DNA from 3 places in the Acidovorax sp. GW821-FHT10E04 genome. Region 1 is predicted to be linked to each of the others. Evidence: predicted binding sites of a transcription regulator. Region 1 holds the regulator's gene; each other region holds the start of a gene.
The links. Region 1 encodes NrdR, which represses ribonucleotide reductase genes. Its sites were predicted from a motif close to CACNANATNTNGTG; they were not measured.
Positions count from the first base shown of each region.

Region 2: the regulator NrdR is predicted to act here: its motif matches at 4,538-4,551, upstream of AC07OC_RS17845 (ribonucleoside-diphosphate reductase subunit alpha).
Region 3: the regulator NrdR is predicted to act here: its motif matches at 4,329-4,342, upstream of AC07OC_RS12310 (ribonucleoside triphosphate reductase).

Region 1 is NZ_JBWKMT010000001.1:44,902-52,110, forward strand. It holds gene AC07OC_RS00205 (sensor domain-containing protein) at 1-19, opposite strand, end outside; gene aroC (chorismate synthase) at 242-1,339, shown strand; gene AC07OC_RS00215 (bifunctional metallophosphatase/5'-nucleotidase) at 1,450-3,276, shown strand; gene AC07OC_RS00220 (DMT family transporter) at 3,287-4,189, opposite strand; gene nrdR (transcriptional regulator NrdR) at 4,383-4,832, opposite strand; gene glyA (serine hydroxymethyltransferase) at 4,854-6,098, opposite strand; ZMP/ZTP riboswitch at 6,134-6,289, opposite strand; gene AC07OC_RS00235 (lytic transglycosylase domain-containing protein) at 6,386-7,209, opposite strand, start outside.
Region 2 is NZ_JBWKMT010000005.1:347,779-354,987, reverse strand. It holds gene AC07OC_RS17875 (cytochrome C assembly family protein) at 1-201, shown strand, start outside; gene AC07OC_RS17870 (PP0621 family protein) at 198-419, shown strand; gene AC07OC_RS17865 (two-component system sensor histidine kinase NtrB) at 428-2,131, shown strand; gene AC07OC_RS17860 (sigma-54-dependent transcriptional regulator) at 2,143-3,660, shown strand; gene ampD (1,6-anhydro-N-acetylmuramyl-L-alanine amidase AmpD) at 3,644-4,276, shown strand; gene AC07OC_RS17850 (hypothetical protein) at 4,298-4,471, opposite strand; gene AC07OC_RS17845 (ribonucleoside-diphosphate reductase subunit alpha) at 4,646-7,209, shown strand, end outside.
Region 3 is NZ_JBWKMT010000003.1:634,968-642,176, reverse strand. It holds gene ipdC (indolepyruvate/phenylpyruvate decarboxylase) at 1-1,133, opposite strand, end outside; gene AC07OC_RS12320 (anaerobic ribonucleoside-triphosphate reductase activating protein) at 1,300-1,947, opposite strand; gene nrdD (anaerobic ribonucleoside-triphosphate reductase) at 1,982-2,182, opposite strand; gene AC07OC_RS12310 (ribonucleoside triphosphate reductase) at 2,278-4,296, opposite strand; gene AC07OC_RS12305 (hemerythrin domain-containing protein) at 4,592-5,020, opposite strand; gene AC07OC_RS12300 (nitric-oxide reductase large subunit) at 5,092-7,209, opposite strand, start outside.

The sequences.
Region 1 (7,209 bases):
CTGTCGGTGGGCGGTCCAAAGGGGAGGGGGAGCCTGGAAGGTGCGGAGCTGAAACGGGCATGGTTGTCCCAAAGATCGTCCACCCATGCTAGCAAGCGCATCCCGCGATGCCAAGCAGGTTGGTGGCGCGTGGTATCCGCACCGCACGGAGGGCCCGCCTTCGGGCTCCTGGCGCACGGCACGGGCCATCACCCCGGGGGCAAGGCGCGGCCGTGCGGCCGCTCTGGGATAATCCCGCGCCATGAGCGGCAATACTTTCGGATCCCTATTCGCAGTCACCAACTTTGGTGAATCCCACGGCCCGGCCATTGGCTGCGTGATCGACGGCTGTCCGCCCGGCATGGCGCTCGCCGAGGCCGACATCCAGGCCGACCTGGACCGGCGCCGCCCCGGCACCAGCCGCCACGTCACCCAGCGCAACGAGCCCGATGCGGTGGAGATCCTGTCGGGCGTGTACGAAGGCAAGACCACCGGCACGCCGATTGCGCTGCTGATCCGCAACACCGACCAACGCAGCAAGGACTACAGCAACATCGCCGAGAGCTTTCGCCCCGGCCATGCCGACTACACCTACTGGCACAAGTACGGCATCCGCGACCCGCGCGGCGGAGGCCGGTCTTCCGCCCGCCTGACGGCGCCCACGGTGGCCGCTGGCGCCGTGGCCAAGAAGTGGCTTGCGCAGCGGTACGGCGTGCAGTTCCGCGCCTGCATGACACAGCTGGGCGACCTGTCCATCCCGTTCGAGAGCTGGGACCACGTGCGCAGCAATCCCTTCTTCGCCCCCGTGGCCGACGTGCAGCAGTACGAGGATTACATGGACGCCCTGCGCAAGGCCGGTGATTCTTGCGGTGCCCGCATCCGCGTGCAGGCCACCGGCGTGCCCGTGGGGCTGGGCGAGCCGCTGTACGACAAGCTCGATGCCGACATCGCCCACGCCATGATGGGCCTGAACGCGGTGAAGGGCGTGGAGATCGGCGCGGGCTTTGCCAGCGTGGCCCACAGGGGCACGATGCATGGCGATTCGATGACGCCCCAGGGCTTTCGCACGAACAACGCGGGCGGCGTGCTGGGCGGCATCAGCACCGGGCAGGACCTGGAGGTGAGCATCGCGATCAAGCCCACCAGCTCCATCATCAGCCCGCGCGAATCGATCGATGTGCACGGCAAGAGCACCGAGGTCGTCACCAAGGGCCGCCACGACCCCTGCGTGGGCATCCGCGCTGCGCCCATCGCCGAGGCGCTGCTGGCGCTGGTCGTCATGGACCATGCCCTGCGCCACCGCGCGCAGTGTGGCGATGTGGTGCCGCCGGTGCCGCCCATCCAGGCATCGTTTCTGTAGGAATCGGCATGGCAGAGCGCACCGGGCCCGGCCCGGGCGCTTCGCCGCCGTGGTTTGCGGGGCGTGCAGGGATGCGCGCCCTTTTTACTGGACTGGACAAGGCACTCTCCATGCGCAGGTTGTTGGCACAGGCATTCCGTGGTTCAGGATGGGCGCGCAGCGGCGCGGTGCTCGCGGCGGCGGGCGTCCTCGGGGGTCTCCTGGCGGGCTGCGGCACGGCCACGCGATGGGCCGGCGAGCCTGCACCCGCGCACATCGACATCACGCTCATCGGCTTCAACGACCTGCATGGCAACATGGAGCCGCCTCGCATGGCGCATGCCGTCCCAAGCCCCGCAGGGCCGGTGGCGGTGCCTGCGGGCGGGATGGCGTACTTCGCGAGCGCCATCGCAGCCCTCAAGGCGCGGGGGCCGCACCACGCGGTCGTGTCCGCCGGCGACATGGTCGGTGCGTCGCCGCTGGTGTCCTCGCTATTCCTGGACGAGCCCACCATCGAGGCCGTCAACGAGATGCAGATCGACTTCAACGCGGTGGGCAACCATGAGTTCGACCGCGGCTGGCGCGAGCTGCTGCGCCTGCAGCAGGGAGGTTGCGAGAAGTTCACGGCGCGCCAGCCCTGCCAGATCAGCCAGCCATTCAAGGGCGCCCGCTTTGGCTTCCTGGCCGCGAACACGGTGCGCGTCGAGGACGGGCGGACACTGCTGCCCGCGACGGGGCTCAAGCGCTTCACGCAGGGTGGCACCACGGTGACGCTGGGCGTCATCGGGCTCACGCTCCAGGCCACGCCCACCATGGTGAGCCCCTCGGGCGTGGCCGGGCTGCGCTTCGAGGACGAGGCGGCCACCGCCAATGCCCTGATTCCCCAGCTCAAGGCGCAGGGCGCCGACGTGATCGCGGTCGTCATCCATGAAGGCGGCAACACCACGGCCGGCGTGCAGGAGACCAGCTGCGCGGGCCTCTCCGGCGACATCGTCCCCATCCTGGAGCGCCTGGACCCCGCGGTGGACGTGGTGGTCTCCGGCCACACGCACCAGGCCTACGTGTGCGACTACGCCCGTGTGAATCCCGCCAGGCCCTTCCTGCTGACCAGTGCAGGCCAGTATGGGACGCTGCTCACCGACATCCAGCTGCGTGTGGACACCCGCACGCGCCGCGTGGTGCGCAAGACGGCGCGCAACGTCATCGTGCAGGGAGAGGCCTTCACCGGCAGCCAGGGACACGTGCCCATGACCTCGGCCGTGCCTTCCTTCCCGGCCGATCCGGCGGTGCAAAAGATCGTCGACACCTACCGCGCGGCGGCCATACCGCTGGCGCAGCGCCCGGTGGGGCAGGCCGTGTCGGCCCTGCGCCGCGTGCTGACGCCCTCGCTGGAGAGCGCCCTGGGCAACCTGGTCGCCGATGCGCAGCTCCACGCCACGCGCGCGCCGGAGCAGGGCGGGGCGCAGCTGTCCTTCATGAACCCGGGGGGGCTGCGTGCCGACCTGGTGCCGGATGCGCAGGGCCTGGTGCGCTACGGGCAGCTGTTTGCCGTGCAGCCCTTTGGCAACCAGCTGGTCGTGAAGACCTTCACGGGCGCGCAGATCAGGGCGGTGCTGGAGCAGCAGTTCGCCAGCGGCAGCAACACCGTGCAGCGGCCCCGCGTGCTGTCGGTCTCATCGGGCTTTGCCTACCAGTTCGACCTGTCCCGGCCGGCGGGCGAGCGCGTCAGCCAGATGGTGCTGCAGGGTGCTGCGCTGCGCGACGACATGCCGGTGCGCGTGGTGATGAGCAGCTACCTCGACAGCGGCGGAGACAACTTCACCGTGCTGACCGAAGGGCGCGACCGCCTGGTGGGCGGGCTGGACCTGGACGCGCTGGAGGCCTACTTCCGCACGCAGAGTCCGGTGGCCGTGCCTGCTACCAACCGCATCACGTCCGTCGCGCGCGCCGTGCGTTGAGCGGCGGCGGCTATTCCTTGCCCGGGCGCAGTGCCGCCAGCCAGCGCAGCGGGTTGAAGCCCGTGACCAGGCCGGTGGCCACCAGCACGAGCGCGCCGCCCCAGAGCATGCCGGGGCCCAGGGCCTCGCCCAGGAACACATGCCCCCAGGCCACCCCGAACAGCGGGATCATGAACGCGGAACTCATCGCCGCCACCGGGGATACCTGGGCGAGCACGCGCAGGTTGAGCCAGTAGGCCAGGCCCGAGGTGGCGATGCCCATGACCGCCACCGCCGCCACGGCCCCGGGGGTGAAGCGGGCTTCGGGCAGGCTCCATGCGGCGCCCGGCAGCAGCAGCACCAGCGCGGCGGCGTGGATGCCCGCGGCGATCGACAGGGGCGACATGCGCGTGGTGGCCCGCTTCATCCAGGTGGTGGAGACCCCGTAGCAGGCCGACGCGATGATGCAGGCCAGTGCCGCGACCAGCAGGGACGGCGTGGGCTCCACCGGGCCGAGCTGCACGATCAGGGCCACGCCCGCGAAGCCACACAGGCAGCCCAGCCACTTGCGCTGGCTCAGCGTGTCCTCCTTCATCCACGCGGCCGCGAGCACGCTGAAGGGAACGGCCATCGTGTTGAGCAATGAGCTGTAGCCCGCCGGCAGGTGCAAGGCGGCCCAGGCATACAGCAGGAACGGCACCGCCACGGTGAGCGTGCCCAGCCCGAACAGCTCGCGCCAGTGGCGCCACGGCCAGGGCTCGCCGGCCGCCCGCATGATGGCGACCAGGGTCAGTGTGCCCAGTCCGATGCGCAGGGCGGCCATCACGTTGGGCCCCAGCAGCGGGCTTGCGATGCGGATGAAGAGAAACGAAGCGCCCCAGAGGGCCGACAGCAGCACCAGCTGCAGGAAGTGGCGGGTTTTCACCGCAGGCATTGTCGGGCAGCCGCGGTGTTTCTGTGCACCAGGGGGGTGTTTTGCCCATGAAAATAGCCTCTGGCGCTTTTACTTCAAGCGCCGAAAGCTATATTTTTGATAGCGTATCGCCAAGGTGGCCGCTGGGCCTGGCTGGAGGCGGGTGCGTGGGCAGCCCAGCCCGGCAACAAACGGGCCGTGGGCGCCGCGGCGGTTATTTGCGCACTTCGTCCACCATCGCGCGGAAGTCGTCGATGTCCTCGAAACTGCGGTACACGCTGGCAAAGCGGATGTAGGCCACCTTGTCGAGCTTCTTGAGCTCGCGCATGACCAGCTCGCCGATGCGGCTGGAGATCACTTCGCGCTGGCCGAGGTTGAGCAGCTTTTCCTCGATGCGCTCGATGGCGCTGTCGATCTGGTCCGTGCTGACCGGGCGCTTGCGCAGCGCCAGATTGAAGGAAGCGAGCAGCTTGGCGCGTTCGTACTCGATGCGCCGGCCATCCTTCTTCACGATGGCCGGGAAGCTCACTTCCGGCCGTTCGTAGGTGGTGAAGCGCTTGTCGCACGCGCCGCACTGGCGGCGGCGGCGGATGAACACCCCATCTTCAGACACCCGCGTTTCGACGACTTGCGTTTCCAGGTTGCTGCAGAAGGGGCACTTCATGGCGGCTGCTGACCGGTGAAGTTAACGGTAGACCGGGAAGCGGGCCGTCAGCGCATTGACCTTGGCGCGCACGGCGGCGATGTTGGCCTCGTCGCGCGGGTTGTCCAGCACATCGGCGATCAGGTTGGCGGTGATGCGCGCTTCTTCTTCCTTGAAGCCGCGCGTGGTCATGGCGGGGGTGCCAATGCGCACGCCGCTGGTCACCATCGGCTTTTCAGGGTCGTTGGGGATCGCGTTCTTGTTGATGGTCATGTGGGCGGCGCCCAGCACAGCCTCGGCTTCCTTGCCCGTGATGCCCTTGGCACGCAGGTCCACCAGCATCACGTGGCTTTGCGTGCCGCCGGAGACGATGCGCAGGCCGCGCGCGGTCAGTGTCTCGGCCACCACCTTGGCGTTCTTGGCCACCTGCTCCTGGTAGGCCTTGAACTCGGGCTGCAGCGCTTCCTTGAAGGCCACGGCCTTGGCAGCGATCACGTGCATCAGCGGGCCGCCTTGCAGGCCGGGGAAGATGGCGCTGTTGATGGCCTTCTCGTGCTCGGCCTTCATCAGGATGATGCCGCCACGGGGGCCGCGCAGGCTCTTGTGCGTGGTGCTGGTGACCACGTCGGCATGCGGCACCGGGTTGGGGTACACACCCGCGGCGATCAGGCCGGCGTAGTGGGCCATGTCCACCATGAAGATCGCGCCCACGTCCTTGGCCACCTTGGCAAAGCGTGCGAAGTCGATGTGCAGGCTGTAGGCCGAGGCACCGGCGATGATGAGCTTGGGGCGGGTTTCGTGCGCCTTCTTCTCCATGGCGTCGTAGTCCAGAGCTTCGTTGGCATCAAGGCCGTAGGAGACCACGTTGAACCACTTGCCCGACATGTTCAGCGGCATGCCGTGCGTGAGGTGGCCGCCTTCGGCCAGGCTCATGCCCATGATGGTGTCGCCGGGCTTGAGGAACGCGAGGAACACGGCCTCGTTGGCGGATGCGCCGCAGTGGGGCTGCACGTTGGCGGCCTCGGCACCGAAGATCTGCTTGACGCGGTCGATGGCCAGCTGCTCGGCCACGTCCACGTGCTCGCAGCCACCGTAGTAGCGCTTGCCAGGGTAGCCTTCGGCGTACTTGTTGGTCAGCTGCGTGCCCTGCGCCCACATCACCGCGGGGGATGCGTAGTTCTCGCTGGCGATCAGCTCGATGTGGTGCTCTTGCCGGGCATTTTCAGCCTGGATGGCGGCAAAGAGTTCGGGGTCGGTTTGTTCGACAAGAATATTGCGGTCGTACATGATTGGCAGTCCTATGAACTTGTGTCCCTTGAAACAAGGGCTGCCCAGGCGAACGGCGGAACGCAGAAGGATGAACCCCGTGCGGCACGCTTCCCAGTGGTTCACAAGGGGCAAGCCCTTGCTGGTTTCCACGTCAGCGGCAGCACCCTGTGTGCGGGATGCCGCGCCTATCGCCAGTCGCGTACCCCGCTAGTGTAGCTGACGTGGCATGCGCAACCTGTGTCGCATCGCGCGAAGTGCCGTGCGCCCCGGGGGCATGGTGCCCCGGCCGGCGGCACAGGATCGGCTCAGAGCCCCGTCAGCAGGGCCACCTTGTCGGCCGCCACCGCCGCTGGCGTCGCGGGCGGCGCAGACACCGGGATGATCTGGGCGGGTGCCTGGGTGGACAGCGTGGGCGGTGGCGCGGTGGGCATGGAGCGGCCGCCGGCCACCTGGCGCAGGCGGAAATGCTCGGCCATCACCTTGGCGGCATAGCCGCCGTCGTCGGCCAGGTTGCCGGCGCCCACGTAAAAGCGCAGCCCGCCCTCCACGGAACCCGCGCGCGAAATGCATTCCTGCAGGACCTTCACGCCCACGCGCAGGTTGCTCACGGGATCGAAGGCCGCAAAGTGCCCCCCGAAGTTCTGGTACTTGTCGGTATGCACGTTGGTCATCACCTGCATCAGCCCCTGGGCGCCCACCGCGCTTTGCGCAAACGGGTTGAAGCTCGACTCGATGGCCATGATGGCCAGGATCAGCGTGGGATCGATCTTGGACTTCGCGCCAATTTCATAGGCCTCTGCCACCAGCACGCTCAGCGGCTCGGGGGCAACGCGGTACTTCTTGCTGAGCCAGAAGGCGACGGCGGCCTGCTCCTTGGGCAGGTCCTTGGGATTGCCCGCCGTGGCGCGCTCGCTGGCCTCGGGCTCGATGGGCATGCCAAGCACTTCCACCTGGCGGGCCTGCAGCCAGTTCATCAGTTGCGCTTCGCCTGCCTGGCGCAGGTCCGGGCGGGCCGTGAGGGTGATCACGACAAAGGCCACAGCCAGGCCGATGAGGGCGAAGCTGTTGTGGGTGATTTCAAGAAAACCTTCGGTCACGTCGGACACGAAGGTCCGCACGCCGGAGACTA
Region 2 (7,209 bases), on a different contig from region 1:
AGGGCCTGGCGGTGGGACCACAAGGCTGTGTTCTCCCTGCTGTCCTGGCTCACGTTCGCCACCCTCCTGGTGGGGCGTGCGCGCTTCGGGTGGCGGGGCCGCAATGCGGTGCGCGTGCTGTACGCAGGCTCGGCGTTGCTGCTGCTGGCCTACGTGGGATCCCGCTTTGTCATGGAAGTCGTTCTGGGCCGCAACGCATGAAATACCTGGTCTTGCTGGTGGTGCTGGTCGTTGCCATCGGTATCTGGCGCGGACGCCGCGCGACCGGCGCGGAGTCTTCCAGACCCCCGCCCCTGGCGCTTCCGCAAGACATGCTTGCCTGTGCCCACTGCGGCGTTCACGTTCCCCAGGCCGAAGCGCTGATGGTCGGCCCCCAGGCCTACTGCTGCGCCGAGCACCGGCGCTTGGGTCCGGCCTGAGACCGGCCATGCCAGCGCTGTCCGCCAGCACCTTCACATCCGTGGTCGAGGCGCCGTTCGTGCGGCTGTGGCGGGGATTCCTGACCGGCCGCGTCATGGTGGCTCTGGCTCTCCTCGTGCTGCAAGGTGCGGGCCAGGCCATCAACCAGGCCACGGAGCCGGTCGTGCTGGTGGTGTGTGCGCTGTATCTCGCGGCCACCACCTTGCTGCGCATCCTGGCAAGGCACCGCCCGCCGTCGCCGGGGGCCGGCCCGCAATGGCTGCCCTCCATCGGGGTGGACCTCGCCGCCATCGCCGCGCTGCAATTGCTGCATGCGGGCACCATGAACTACACCCCCCTGTTTGGCCTGCCCATCCTGATGGCGGCCGTGCTGGGGACCCTGACCCTGGCACTGGGCACCACGGCGGGCGTGACGCTGCTGCTGCTGGGCTGGGCCTGGTGGATGGGCTCCGGCACCGCGGGCGACGATGCGCCGCGCTACCTGCAAAGCGCGCTGACTGGCACGGGCTACTTCATCGTGAGCTACCTCGTGCACCAGCTCGCGACCCGCCTGGCCCGCGAGCAGGAAGTGGCGCAGCAAAGCCAGGTCGCCGCCCGGGTGCAGACCCAGGTCAGCGCGCTGGTCATCCAGAACCTCACCGACGGGGTCCTGGTGGTGGACGAAAGCGATGTGGTGCGCATTGCCAATCCCGCCGGGCTCCAGCTTCTCGGCGGCTCGGCCCTGCCCGAACTGCCCTTCATCCTGTCGTCCGAGACGCCCTGGAACCCGCTGGTCACGCTGGCACGGAGGACTTTCCGCCAGGAACATTCCCAGACCGCGGACGTGGACCTGCTCCATCCTGGACAGAGCCCCACCGGACTGCATGTGCGCACCTGGCTGACCTCGACGCGCGAAGCCGCGCGCCAGGCGCAGACCGAGCGCCTGTGCGTGATGTTCCTGCACGATCTGCGGGAGATGGAAGCCCGGCTGCGCACGGAAAAGCTCGCCGCCATGGGCCGCATGTCCGCCGCCGTGGCGCATGAGATCCGCAACCCGCTGGCCGCCATCGTGCAGGCCAACGCCCTGCTCGAGGAAGACCTGCACGACCCCGCCCAGAAACGCCTGGCGCGCATGGTGCAGCAGAATGCGGACCGCCTGGCCCGCATCGCCGAAGAGGTGCTGGACATCGCCCGCGTGCAGCACCAGATCAGCCACGCGCCGGCATCCACCTTACCGCTGGACGAAACCGTGGCGCTGGTCTGGAATGACTGGCAGGCGCAGGACCCCCTGCAGCGCCGCGCGGTGGTGATGCTCGAAGCGGGCAATACCCAGGTGGAGTTCGACACGGAGCATCTGCGCCGCGTGCTCGTGAACCTGCTGGACAATGCGCTGCGCTACATGGGCCAGGAGCCCGATTCGCTCACGGTGACCACCCGGGCCCTGCCGTCGGGACAGATCAGCCTGCAAGTCTGGAGCGACGGCGCCCCCATGGACAAATCGGTGGAGCGCCACCTGTTCGAGCCCTTCTTTTCATCCGAAAGCCGCTCCAGCGGCCTGGGCCTGTATATTTGCCGCGAGCTGTGCCAGCGCCATGGGGCGTCCATCAGCTACCAGCGGCTTACCCGCACCACCCTGCGGGGCGAGGTGGGAGGCAACGCCTTCACCGTGGGCTTTCGCCGCACCACACGCCCCACCGAAGCCGCCACGCTGTTTGACACCATCGTGGTCTGAAACGCATTGCCATGAACGCCCCTGCCGCCTCCATCCTCGTCGTGGACGACGAACCCGACCTGCGCACCTTGTACGAGCTGACGCTGCTGCGCGAAGGCTATCGTGTGGAGACTGCGTCCAGCGTGCAGGAGGCACGCGAGCAGCTCAAGGCCCACCGGTTCGATGCCGTCATCACCGACATGCGCCTGCCCGACGGGTTCGGCATGGAACTGCTGCAGGACCTGCGCGACCAGCAGCGCCGCGAACGCTGCGTGGTCATGACGGCCTACGGGTCGGCCGAGAACGCCGTGGAAGCCCTGCGCTCCGGCGCGTTCGACTACATGACCAAGCCGGTGGACCTCAAGCAGTTCCGGTCGGTTGTCGCCTCCGCGGTGCAGGGCACGGGTGGTGTCCCCGCGCCCCGGGCCGCGCGCAGCGGTGGAGTGCAAGGCCGGCCGGCGCCGGCCGGCGCGGATCCCCTGGCGGCGGGCACCGCCCTGGACCGGCTGGTGGGCACCTCCGAGGCGATCCGCAACGTCAAGCAGCGGGTGGCCAAGGTCGCGCGCGGCATGGCGCCCGTGCTGATTCACGGTGAATCAGGCACGGGCAAGGAACTGGTGGCGCAGGCCCTGCATGCCAGCAGCCAGCGCGCGGATGGCCCGCTGGTGGCCGTGAACTGTGGTGCCATTCCCGAGAACCTGCTCGAGGCGGAGTTCTTCGGCGCCCGCAAGGGCTCCTACACCGGCGCCGCCCAGGATCGCGACGGCTACTTTCAGGCAGCCCGTGGCGGCACGCTGTTTCTCGACGAGATCGGCGACCTGCCCCTGGCCATGCAGTCCAAATTGCTGCGTGCGATCCAGGAGCGCAGCGTGCGGCCCCTGGGCTCGACGCAGGAGGAGACGGTGGATGTGCGCATCGTCAGCGCCACGCACCGCGACCTGGCCGCCGATGTGCAATCGGGCCGCTTCCGGCAGGATCTGTACTACCGGCTCAACGTGATCGAGATCCTGATCCCCCCTTTGCGCGAGCGGCGCGAGGACCTGCCGGTGCTGTGCGCCGCGCTGCTCTCGCGCATCGCGCAGGAATCGGGCATGCCGGTCCCCCCGCTGACCGACAGCGCGCTCCACGCCATCGCCGCGCACCCGCTGACCGGCAACGTCCGGGAACTTGAAAACCTGCTGCACCGGGCCGTGGCGCTCAGCGATGGGGAAGAGCTGCATGTGGACGGGCCCTCGGGGGGGACCGCCGAGTCCCCGAGGACACGGGCGGCGCCAGCGCCCGCGATGCCGTCCCCCGCCGACCCGCAGAGCACCTACCCGGCCGCGCCGCCGCCCGGCGCGGGCAGCCTGGTGACGCTGCCCAGCGATCTTCAGGCATGGCTTGACCAGCAGGAGCGCGACATCCTGATCCGCGCCCTGCGCGAGGCGGGCTTCAACCGGACCGCCACCGCCGCCCGGCTGGGCATCAGCCTGCGCCAGATACGCTACAGGATCGCCCGGCTGAACATCGCCGTGCCCAACGACCAGGACCCGCATGACGACGTGGGCTGAGGAGGCAGCGCCGGCGGACCCACCGCCGTGGGACGGCGGATGGCACCGCGCGGCCACGAGGCTCCCATCCCCCAACCATGGCACGCGCCCGGCACCGGCCAGGTCCGCCATCGACCTGATCGTGGTGCATTCCATCAGCCTGCCGCCGGGCGAGTACGGGGGGGGTGCAGTACAACAGCTGTTCACCAACACCCTGGACTGGGATGCCCATCCCTACTACCAGAGCATCCGCGGACTGGCGGTGTCGTCGCATTTCTTCATCGAGCGCACCGGTGCGCTCTGGCAGTTCGTGGATTGCGATCTGCGGGCCTGGCACGCAGGCCAGTCGGCCTACCGCGGGCGCAGCCAGTGCAATGACGACTCGATCGGCATCGAGCTGGAGGGCCTGGAGGGCCTGGCGTTCGAACCCGCCCAGTACCGGACGCTGGCCACTCTCTGCCAGGACATCGCGCGGCGCTATCCCATCGCGCACATTGCGGGACATGAGCACATAGCGCCCGGGCGCAAGCAGGATCCCGGCCCCGGCTTCGACTGGGTGAAGGTACAAAAGGCGTTGCGCTGGCCTCCGCACCGTTTTCCCGCGGCGACCCGGCCCGCCATCCTGGCCGCCAGCTGAACGCGCTGTCGCAGCGCCGCGTCACAGCAACTTTTTCTTTGTGCAACCGCACAAAGCCGCATCGCCAAGCTCCACGCGGCCTCGCGAAGAAAAACCGCCCGAATCGCCCGCCGCGGCGCGGATTCGCTGCTGCTTTTTCGGTGGGACAAGGGATTCCAGCGGGGTCATCGCAAGAACTCGCAGCATTGAAAACATGCTGTTTCCCTTTTCCCAGGGGTTTGGGGCGGTACACTACCGGTAGTGTCTTGAATGCACCTGACACACCATATATAGTGTGCGGCAGACAGAAGTCCGGCCCATCACTCACACCTTGCGGCGGCTTCACGCCCCGCGCCACACATCCCAGACAGCCCACAGAAGAGGACACCCATGCAAGCTGCTTTGACTACGCCTTCCACCACCCACGCCAACCCAGCGCAAGCTCCGGCTTCGCAGCCCGCGCCAACGTCGGCGGCCAACTCGCTGGCGCACTACCAGATCATCCGCCGCAACGGGGCGGTGGTGCCGTTTGAGCCGCAAAAGATCGCGGTGGCGATGATGAAGGCCTTCCTGGCGGTGCATGGCACACAAGGCGCCGCGTCCGCCAGCGTGCGCGAAGTCGTGGACACCCTGACCCAGAATGTCACCCGCGCCCTGGTGCGGTCGCGCCCCGGAGGCGGCACCTTTCATATTGAAGATGTGCAGGACCAGGTGGAACTCGGACTGATGCGTGGCGGCCACCATGAGATTGCCCGCGCCTACGTGCTGTACCGCGAGCGCCGCACCCAGGAGCGTGCACGCCAGGTCGAGCAGCAGGCTCCGTCCGCCCCCGCTCCGCTGCTCCACGTGCTGGACGGCGGAGAACGCGTTGCCCTCGACCTCCACCGGCTGCAGGCATTGATCGAGTCGGCCTGCGTGAATCTTGGCGCGGACGTCAGCGCAGACCCCATCGTTGCCGAAACCATGCGCAACCTGTACGACGGCGTTCCCATGGACGAGGTCTACAAGGCCTCCATCCTGGCGGCCCGCACGCTCATCGAAAAAGACCCCGACTACACCTACGCCACCGCCCGCCTGCTGCTGCACACGATCGTGCGCGAAGTCCTGGGCCGCGAGGTGACCCAGAGCGCGATGGGACAAGCCTATATCGACTACTTCCCCGAATTCATCAAGAAGGGCGTGGAAAACGAGCTGCTGGACGAGCGCCTGCTGCAATATGACCTGCAGCGCCTGGGCGCCGCCCTGCAGGCGGACCGCGACCTGAAGTTCGACTACCTCGGACTGCAGACCCTGTACGACCGTTACTTCCTGCACGTCAAAAAGACGCGCATCGAGTTGCCCCAGGCTTTCTTCATGCGCGTGGCCATGGGCCTGGCCCTCAACGAAGTCGACCGCGAAGCCCGCGCCATCGAGTTCTATGAAGTGCTCTCGTCGTTCGACTTCATGTCCAGCACGCCCACGCTGTTCAACAGCGGCACGCTGCGCTCGCAGCTGTCTTCGTGCTACCTGACCACGGTGCCCGACGACCTGGACGGCATCTACGAGTCGATCAAGGAAAACGCACTGCTGTCCAAGTTCGCGGGCGGCCTGGGCAACGACTGGACCCGGGTGCGCGCGCTGGGCAGCCACATCAAGGGCACCAACGGCGAATCGCAAGGCGTGGTGCCTTTCCTCAAGGTCGTCAACGACACGGCCGTGGCCGTGAACCAGGGCGGCAAGCGCAAGGGCGCTGTCTGCACCTACCTGGAATCCTGGCACCTCGACATCGAAGAATTCCTGGAGCTGCGCAAGAACACGGGCGACGACCGCCGCCGCACGCACGACATGAACACGGCGAACTGGATTCCCGACCTGTTCATGCGCCGCGTGATGGAAAAGGGCACCTGGACCCTGTTCTCCCCTTCCAACGTGCCCGACCTGCACGACCTCTTCGGCGCCGACTTCGAGAAAGCCTACGTGGCCTACGAGGAAAAGGCCGCGCGCGGCGAGATCAAGCCTTCCAAGACGGTGCAGGCCACCGACATGTGGCGCAAGATGCTGACCATGCTGTTCGAGACCGGCCACCCCTGGATCACGTTCAAGGACGCCTGCAACGTGCGCTCGCCCCAGCAGCACGCCGGCGTGGTGCACTCGTCCAACCTGTGCACCGAGATCACGCTGAACACCAGCGACACCGAGACCGCCGTGTGCAACCTCGGCTCGGTCAACCTGCTGCAGCATCTGAAGGACGGCCAGATCGACCATGACAAGCTCAAGAGGACCATCAAGGTCGCCATGCGCATGCTCGACAACGTGATCGACATCAACTACTACGCCGTCAAGAAGGCGCGCGACTCCAACCTGCGCCATCGCCCGGTGGGCCTGGGGGTGATGGCGTTCCAGGACAGCCTGTATGAGCTGCGCATTCCCTACGCGTCGCAAGAGGCCGTGGAGTTCGCCGACAAGTCGATGGAAGCCATCTGCTACTACGCCTACTGGGCCTCCACCGAACTGGCACGGGAACGCGGCCAGTACTCCAGCTACAAGGGCTCGCTGTGGGACCGCGGCATCCTCCCGTTCGACACGCTGGACATGCTGTCGGATGCCCGGGGCGGGTATGTGGAAGTGGACCGCTCTTCCACCCTGGACTGGGACGCCCTGCGCAAGAAGATCGCACAGGACGGCATGCGCAACTCGAATTGCGTGGCCATCGCGCCCACCGCGACCATCTCCAACATCATCGGCGTGGATGCATCGATCGAGCCCTCGTTCGGCAACCTGTCCGTGAAGTCCAACCTGTCGGGCGAATTCACCGTCATCAACGGCGGCCTGGTGCGCGACCTCAAGCGCCTGGGACTGTGGGATGACGTGATGATCATGGATCTCAAGCATTTCAAGGGCTCCCTGCACCCCATCGATCGCGTGCCGCCAGACATCAAGGCGCTGTATTCGACCGCCTTCGAGGTGGAGCCCCA
Region 3 (7,209 bases), on a different contig from region 1:
CCGTGCGCGCGGATGCGGTCGTTGAGCGCGCGGGAGAGGTCGGCCGCGCACACGGGCGCATCGTCGGCCACCAGGCCTTCGGGGCAGATGGGCGGGGGTGGCAGCGCGCGTGCCATCGCAACGCCTGCTGCCGGGGCACGGTCCAGCAGCGCCTCCACCAGCGCGGCCAGGGGGATGTCCGGGTACAGGTGGTGGCCCACGCGCGCCTCGCGGTGCGCGGCGATGAGCGCGCGGCGGAAGTCCATGCGCTGGGCGCTCACGCCGAAGTTGCTGTCCGACAGGATGGCGCCCAGCATCACGGGCAGGTCGGAGTCGTCAAGCAGCGCGCTGGTCTCCGGTGCGCCCGCCACGCCCAGGTAGGTGCCGTGGAAGGGCACGCCGGCATGTCCCGCGTCCTCGGCGAGCAGGCCCCGGCCCATGAAGGTGGTGAGCACCGGCAGCTGCAGGCGGCGCGCGAGTTCGGCCACGCGGGCTTCCAGGCCAAAGCGGCGCACCTCCACGTCCACCACCAGCACGGGGCGCCGGGCCGCCTGGATGCGGGCCATCCATTCGTCGGCGCATTCGGCCACGGCGGCTGCGTTGAACGGGCTGGGGGGCAGCACCGGCACCTCGGCCATGGGGTGCAGCGTCATGTCGCGCGGCACCTCGATGAGCACGGGCTGCGAGTATTCGCGGCAGCTGCGCAGCACGCGGGCAAGGTCGGCTGGCGCGGTGGCGGGGTCGGACAGGCGCACCTGGTCGCAGGTGATCTCGCGGAAGATGCGCCACTGCGAATCGACATGGCGCACCTGGTGGTGCAGCACCAGGCCGGAGTGCGCCTCGACCTCGCCGGGGCAGCCGGCCAGCACCACCAGCGGCGAGCGCTCGGCATAGGCCCCCGCCACCGCATTGACCACGTTGAGCGCACCCGCGCCGTAAGTGACGGCCACCACGCCCAGCCCGCAGTGCATGCGCGCGGCGGCATCGGCGGCAAAACCCAGCGAGGGTTCGTGGCTGAGCGTGACCAGCGGCAGGATGCCGCTTTCCTCGATCTGCGCGAACAAGGGCAGGATGAAATCACCGGGGATGCCGAAGATCTCGCGCGCGCCGTGGTGCTTGAGCGCGTGCAGCAGCTGGAGGCCGAGGGGGTTCATGGAGGATTTCCTGACAAGGTGGTGCCGTTGTGCGGCGGTGGCGCGAATGATCCGCGCGGGCCGCGCAAAGCACTTCTGACGCGCATCAAGGCGTGTGCAACAGCGGCCGTATTTGCATGCTTATTTCATGCAGGCCCTTGCAACGCAGGAAATCTGCGCCCGGCACTCACACCCGGCGCAAGGTGAATCCGGAAAACAGCGCGGCCAGTTGCTGCTGGTGCGCGGGCGCCAGCGCCCAGGCCGGGGCGCCGAGCACGCGGCATTCCTGCAGCGCCCAATGCCGCACCCCGCGCGCGGCCAGGGCCTGGGCCAGTTCCAGCAATTCGCCCACACCAAACAGGCCCGCGTGCCAGGTGGTGCGGCATTCGTGGTCGATGCCATGGGCCAGCATGGCATCGAGCGCGGCCCAGGCGCGCGCGCCGCTGCCGGGGGTGGCGGTGATGGCGTCGTAGCGCTGCGGCAGGGCCTTGATGTCCAGCCCCACCCAATTGAGGCGCGGCAGCAGCGCCGCCAGCCGTCCGGGGTACATGCCGCCGGTGTGCAAGGCGGTCTGCAGGCGCAGTGCGCGCACGGCATCCACCGCAGCGGGCAGCGCGGCTTGCAGCGTCGGCTCACCGCCCGAAAACACCACGCCGTCGAGCAGGCCCCGGCGGCTGTGCAGGAACTGCAGCGCCTGGTCCCACGGCAACGCCGGGGGCGCGGCGGCGTCGAGCAGCCCGGGGTTGTGGCAGTAGCCGCAGCGCCAGGGGCAACCCTGGCAATAGAAAACGGCCGCGAGGCGACCGGGGAAGTCGATGGTGGTGAGCGGCGTCATGCCGCCCAGCCGCAGCGCGGACGCTGGCGGCGCCTCAGCAGGCGTTGCTTCCACCACGCGCCTGCTCTGAAAAGAAACGGCGCTCGGCGTGCTCGCCCTGCTTGCCCGTGTTGAAGCTGGCCACGGGGCGGTGGTAGCCCATGACGCGGGTCCAGACCTCGCAGGGCTGGCGCTCGCCGTCGGTGAGCTGCACGGCGGCCAGGGCGGCCTGTTCGGGGGTAGAGAAATGGCTCATGTGATCTCCTTCATGGTTAAAAAATGCTTCTTTATTGATAGCTGCCAGCGCTTTATTGATAAGCGCTACAGGCCAATTTGGTTTGAAATTCGAGGTCAGGCCGCCAGCCGCCGCCGCTTGGCGTCCAGCCGCTCTTCGTCGCAGCGCGGGCAGAACGGGTGCTCGCCCGCCAGGTAGCCGTGCGTGGGGCAGATCGAGAACGTGGGCGTGACGGTGATGTAGGGCAGGCGAAAGCGCGTGAGCGCGCGCCGCACCAGATCGCGGCAGGCCGCGCCGCTGGACAAGCGCTCGCCCATGTACAGGTGCAGCACGGTGCCGCCGGTGTATTTGGATTGCAGCGCCTCCTGCCGCATCAAGGCCTCGAACGGGTCGTCGGTGAAGCCCACGGGCAGCTGCGAGGAGTTGGTGTAGTAAGGCTGCTCGGACGTGCCCGCCTGCAGGATGGCGGGCCAGCGCTTTTTGTCTTCCTTGGCGAAGCGGTAGGTGGTGCCTTCGGCGGGCGTGGCCTCCAGGTTGTAGAGGTGGCCGGTTTCTTCCTGGAAGGCGGTCATGCGCTCGCGCACGTGGTCGAGCAGGCGCACGGCAAACGCGTGGCCCCATTCGCTGGTGATGTCGTGCCGGTCCGCCGTGAAGTTGCGCACCATCTCGTTGATGCCGTTCACGCCCAGCGTGGAAAAGTGGTTGCGCAAGGTGCCCAGGTAGCGCTTGGTGTAGGGGAACAGGCCCTGGTCCATCAGGCGCTGGATGAGCTTGCGTTTGGTCTCCAGGCTTTGTTTGCCCAGTTCCAGCAGGCGGTCGAGCGCGGCGAACAGGCCCGCCTCATCGCCCGCATGCTGGTAGCCCAGGCGCGCGCAGTTGATGGTGACCACGCCCAGGCTGCCCGTCTGCTCGGCGCTGCCGAACAGGCCGTTGCCGCGCTTGAGCAGTTCACGCAAATCGAGTTGCAGGCGGCAGCACATGGAGCGCACCATGTTGGGCTCCAGCTCGGAGTTGATGAAGTTCTGGAAGTACGGCAGACCGTACTTGGCCGTCATCTCGAACAGCAGCTGCGCGTTCTCGCTCTCCCACGGAAAATCCTTGGTGATGTTGTACGTGGGGATGGGGAAGGTGAACACCCGGCCCTTGGCATCGCCCGTGGTCATCACGTCGATGTAGGCGCGGTTGATGAGGTCCATCTCGGCTTGCAGCTCGCCGTAGCTGAACGGCATTTCCACGCCAGCGATCACGGGCACCTGCTCGCGCAGGTCCTCGGGGCAGGTCCAGTCGAAGGTGAGGTTGGTGAACGGCGTTTGCGTGCCCCAGCGCGAGGGCACGTTGAGGTTGTAGACCAGCTCCTGGATGCACTGGCGCACGGCGGCGTAGTCCATGGCATCAATGCGCACAAAGGGCGCCATGTAGGTGTCGAACGACGAGAACGCCTGCGCGCCCGCCCACTCGTTTTGCAGCGTGCCCAGGAAGTTCACGATCTGCCCCACGGCCGAACTCATGTGCTTGGGCGGCCCCGCCTCCACCTTGCCCGGCACGCCGTTGAGCCCCTCGTGCAGCAGCGTGCGCAGCGACCAGCCCGCGCAGTAGCCGCTGAGCATGTCGAGGTCGTGGATGTGCAGGTCGCCGCTCCTGTGCGCCTCGCCGATCTCAGGCGTGTAGACGTGCGACAGCCAGTAGTTGGCCGTGACCTTGCCCGCCACGTTCAGGATCAGCCCGCCCAGCGAGTAACCCTGGTTGGCGTTGGCGTTCACGCGCCAGTCGGCGCGCGTGAGGTATTCGTTGATGGAGCTTTCCACATCGACCAGCGTCTGCCGGTCGGCGCGGAGCTGGGCGTGCTGCTCGCGGTAGACGATGTAGGCGCGCGCGGTCGCCAGGTGGTTGGCGGCGATCAGCGTCTGCTCGGCCACGTCCTGGATCTGCTCGATGGTGGGTGCCTCGCCATGGAAGCGGTGGATCAGCACCTTGGTGACCTGGGCGGTGAGCAACGCCGCTTCGTCGGCGCCGTATTCACCCGAGGCCTGGCCCGCGCTGGCCAGCGCGGCGCGGATGCGTTCGGCGTCAAAAGGAACGCGCTGGCCGCTGCGCAAAACGACTTCGCGGGGCAAGGTGGAAAGGGTGGACGCCATGGGTTCGACCAATCTGTGGAACGGGTTAAAAACACTACCTATGGTGTCCACGATACCCACCAGCCACTATAGGTAGTTTGACCCAACACAATCGAGGCGGTAAGCAGGGGTAAAAAAAATGCCGGCACAAAGGCCGGCGAAAGGAAGGTGCCGTCAGGCCCTACCGATGGATGGGGGTGCGTGTGATGGCACGCTGGAGCACAAGAGGTGTGCGTGGAAAAGGTGGGTGTTTTTGTTGGGGGCTAGGGGCTGCTGGGGCTCCACCGCTGCGGCCGGGCTGCGCTCGCGTGGGCGCTCAATGGCAGGCGGCGGTTTCTTCCTCCTCGATGCGGGGATAGAAGTCATGGTCTTCGCGCTGCATGCGCTCGAACACCCGGCGCAGCACCACGTTGGCCTCGTCCCGAAAGCCCTGCGCATCGCGGCGCACGGCCTCGGCCGTGTTCCAGCGGCGCGCAAAGGCGTCGTAGGCACTGGCAATCGAGGCCATCTCGCTCTGGTACTGGCGGCCCAGGCGCGCCAGTTCGGCGTTGCCACCGCGCTGCAGTGCGGGGTACAGCACCTGGTCTTCCACGGCCAGATGCAGCTTGATGGTGCCGCTCATCGCCACGATGCCCTGCGCGATGGCCGTGGCGTTGGCCTGCACGCCCGCGTGGGCCAGGGCGCGCAAGGTGGCGATGCTGCGCAGGATGTCGGTGTGCTGGTGCTTGAATTTGTCGAGGTTCATGGTCAGTCCTTGTGGGCAAACGGTGTGTGAGCGCGGTGGCCGCTTGTGGCAGCCGCCGCGCACGGTGCATTTCAGCGACGGGCCTGCGCCAGGTAGGCCCCCGTGGAAGCGGCCGGGGCCCGCGAACCGAACACACCGCTCACCACCTGCCAGGCCATGGCCAGCGCGCCGACGATGAAGACCACGTCGCCGAAGGTGCGCACCCAGCGCAGCGTCTGGATGAAGGGCTGCTGCATGAAGGCCTCGCCCCGGGCGTACCACAGGCCTTCGCTCACGCTCGCGTGGAACTGGAACAGGGCGATGGGGAACAGGCTGGTGGCGATCATCAGCACCAGGCCGGCGTTGAGCCACCAGAAGCCCGTCTTCATGAGCCGCTCGCTGAACACCAGCTGCGGCCGGATGTAGCGCAGCACCAGCAGCGTGAAGCCCAGCGCCAGGAAGCCATACACCCCGAACAGCGCGGCGTGGGCATGCACCGGCGTGGTGTTCAGGCCCTGCACGTAGTACAGCGAGATGGGCGGGTTGATCATGAAGCCGAAGACACCGGCGCCCAGCATGTTCCAGAAGGCCACGGCCACGAAGCACATCAGCGGCCAGCGCAGGCGGGCCATCCAGGGCGTGCGGTGCTGCAGGCGCCAGTGTTCCCAGGCCTCGTGGCCCAGCACGACCAGCGGCACCACTTCGAGCGCGCTGAAGGCCGCGCCCACCGCCATCACCGGGGTGGTGGTGCCTGCAAAGTAGAGGTGGTGGAAGGTGCCGGGCACGCCGCCCAGCATGAACAGCGAGGCCGAGGCCAGGCTGGCCGTGGTGGCCATGCGCACCGACACCAGCCCCAGCGTCGAGAAGATGAAGGCGAGCGCCGTGGTGGCGAAGACTTCGAAGAAGCCCTCAACCCACAGGTGCACCACCCACCAGCGCCAGTACTCCATCACCGACAGGTGGGTGCGTTCGCCGTAGAAGAAGCCCGCGCCGTAGAACAGGCCGATGGCCACCACCGACGCCGTCAGCAGCGCCAGCAGGTTCTTGTCGCCGCCGGGTGTGCGCAGCGCCGGCACGATGCCGCGCAGCATGAGCACCAGCCAGAAGGCGATGCCGGTGAACTTGCCGATCTGCCACAGGCGGCCCAGGTCCACGTATTCATAGCCCTGGTGGCCCAGCCAGAAGTTCCACTCGGGCGGCATGATCTGCGCGATAGCCAGGTAGTTGCCCGTGAACGAGCCGACCACCACCACGACCAGCGCCCAGAACAGGATGTCCACGCCCAGCTTCTGGTAAGCCGGGTCCTTGCCCCCATTGATGAGCGGCGCGAGGAACAGGCCCGCGGCCAGGAAGCCCGTGGCGATCCAGAACAGCGCGCTCTGGATGTGCCAGGTGCGCACCAGCGAATACGGGAACCACTGCGACACGTTGATGCCGTAGAACTGCTGGCCTTCCACCGTGTAGTGGGCCGTAAAGCCGCCCAGCAGCACCTGGAAGCTGAACAGCGCGACGATGAGGAACAAATACTTGCCCAGGGCGCGCTGCGAGGGCGTGAGCGGCACGCGCGAGAGCGGGTCATGCTGGGGTGGCGTGGGCTCCACCTCGTCGTGCTTGCGCAGGAAGGACCAGCCCCACACGAGGAAGCCCACGCCCGCCATCATCACGACCACGCTCATCACCGACCAGACCATGTTCTCGGCCGTGGGCTTGTTGCCGATCAGCGGCTCGTGGGGCCAGTTGTTGGTGTACGTCGCCGTGGTGCCGGGGCGCTCGGTGGCGGCGGCCCAGGCCGTCCAGAAGAAGAAACCCGTCATCTGCGCGCGCCGCTCGGCGCTGGGCAGGGTGTTCTCCTTCATGGCGAAGTGCTCGCGGGTCTTGTGCAGCGCAGGCACGTCGCTGAAAAGCTGGTCGTAGTACAGCGCGGTCATCGCGATCGCGTCGGCCCGCGTGGACGACACCGTGGCCACGCCCGTCTCGGGGCTGTAGGTGTTGGTGCGGTACTCGGTCTTCATGCGGTCGCGCAGCACGGCCTGGGCGGCGGCGTCGATGTCTGCAAACGGCTTGCCATGGGCGCGCTCGGACGCCACTTCCAGCCAGTTGAGCAGCTCGCGGTGCAGCCAGTCGGCCGTCCAGTCGGGTGCCTGGTAGGCGCCGTGGCCCCAGATGGAACCCAGCTGCATGCCGCCCACCGACTGCCAGGCGGTCTGGCC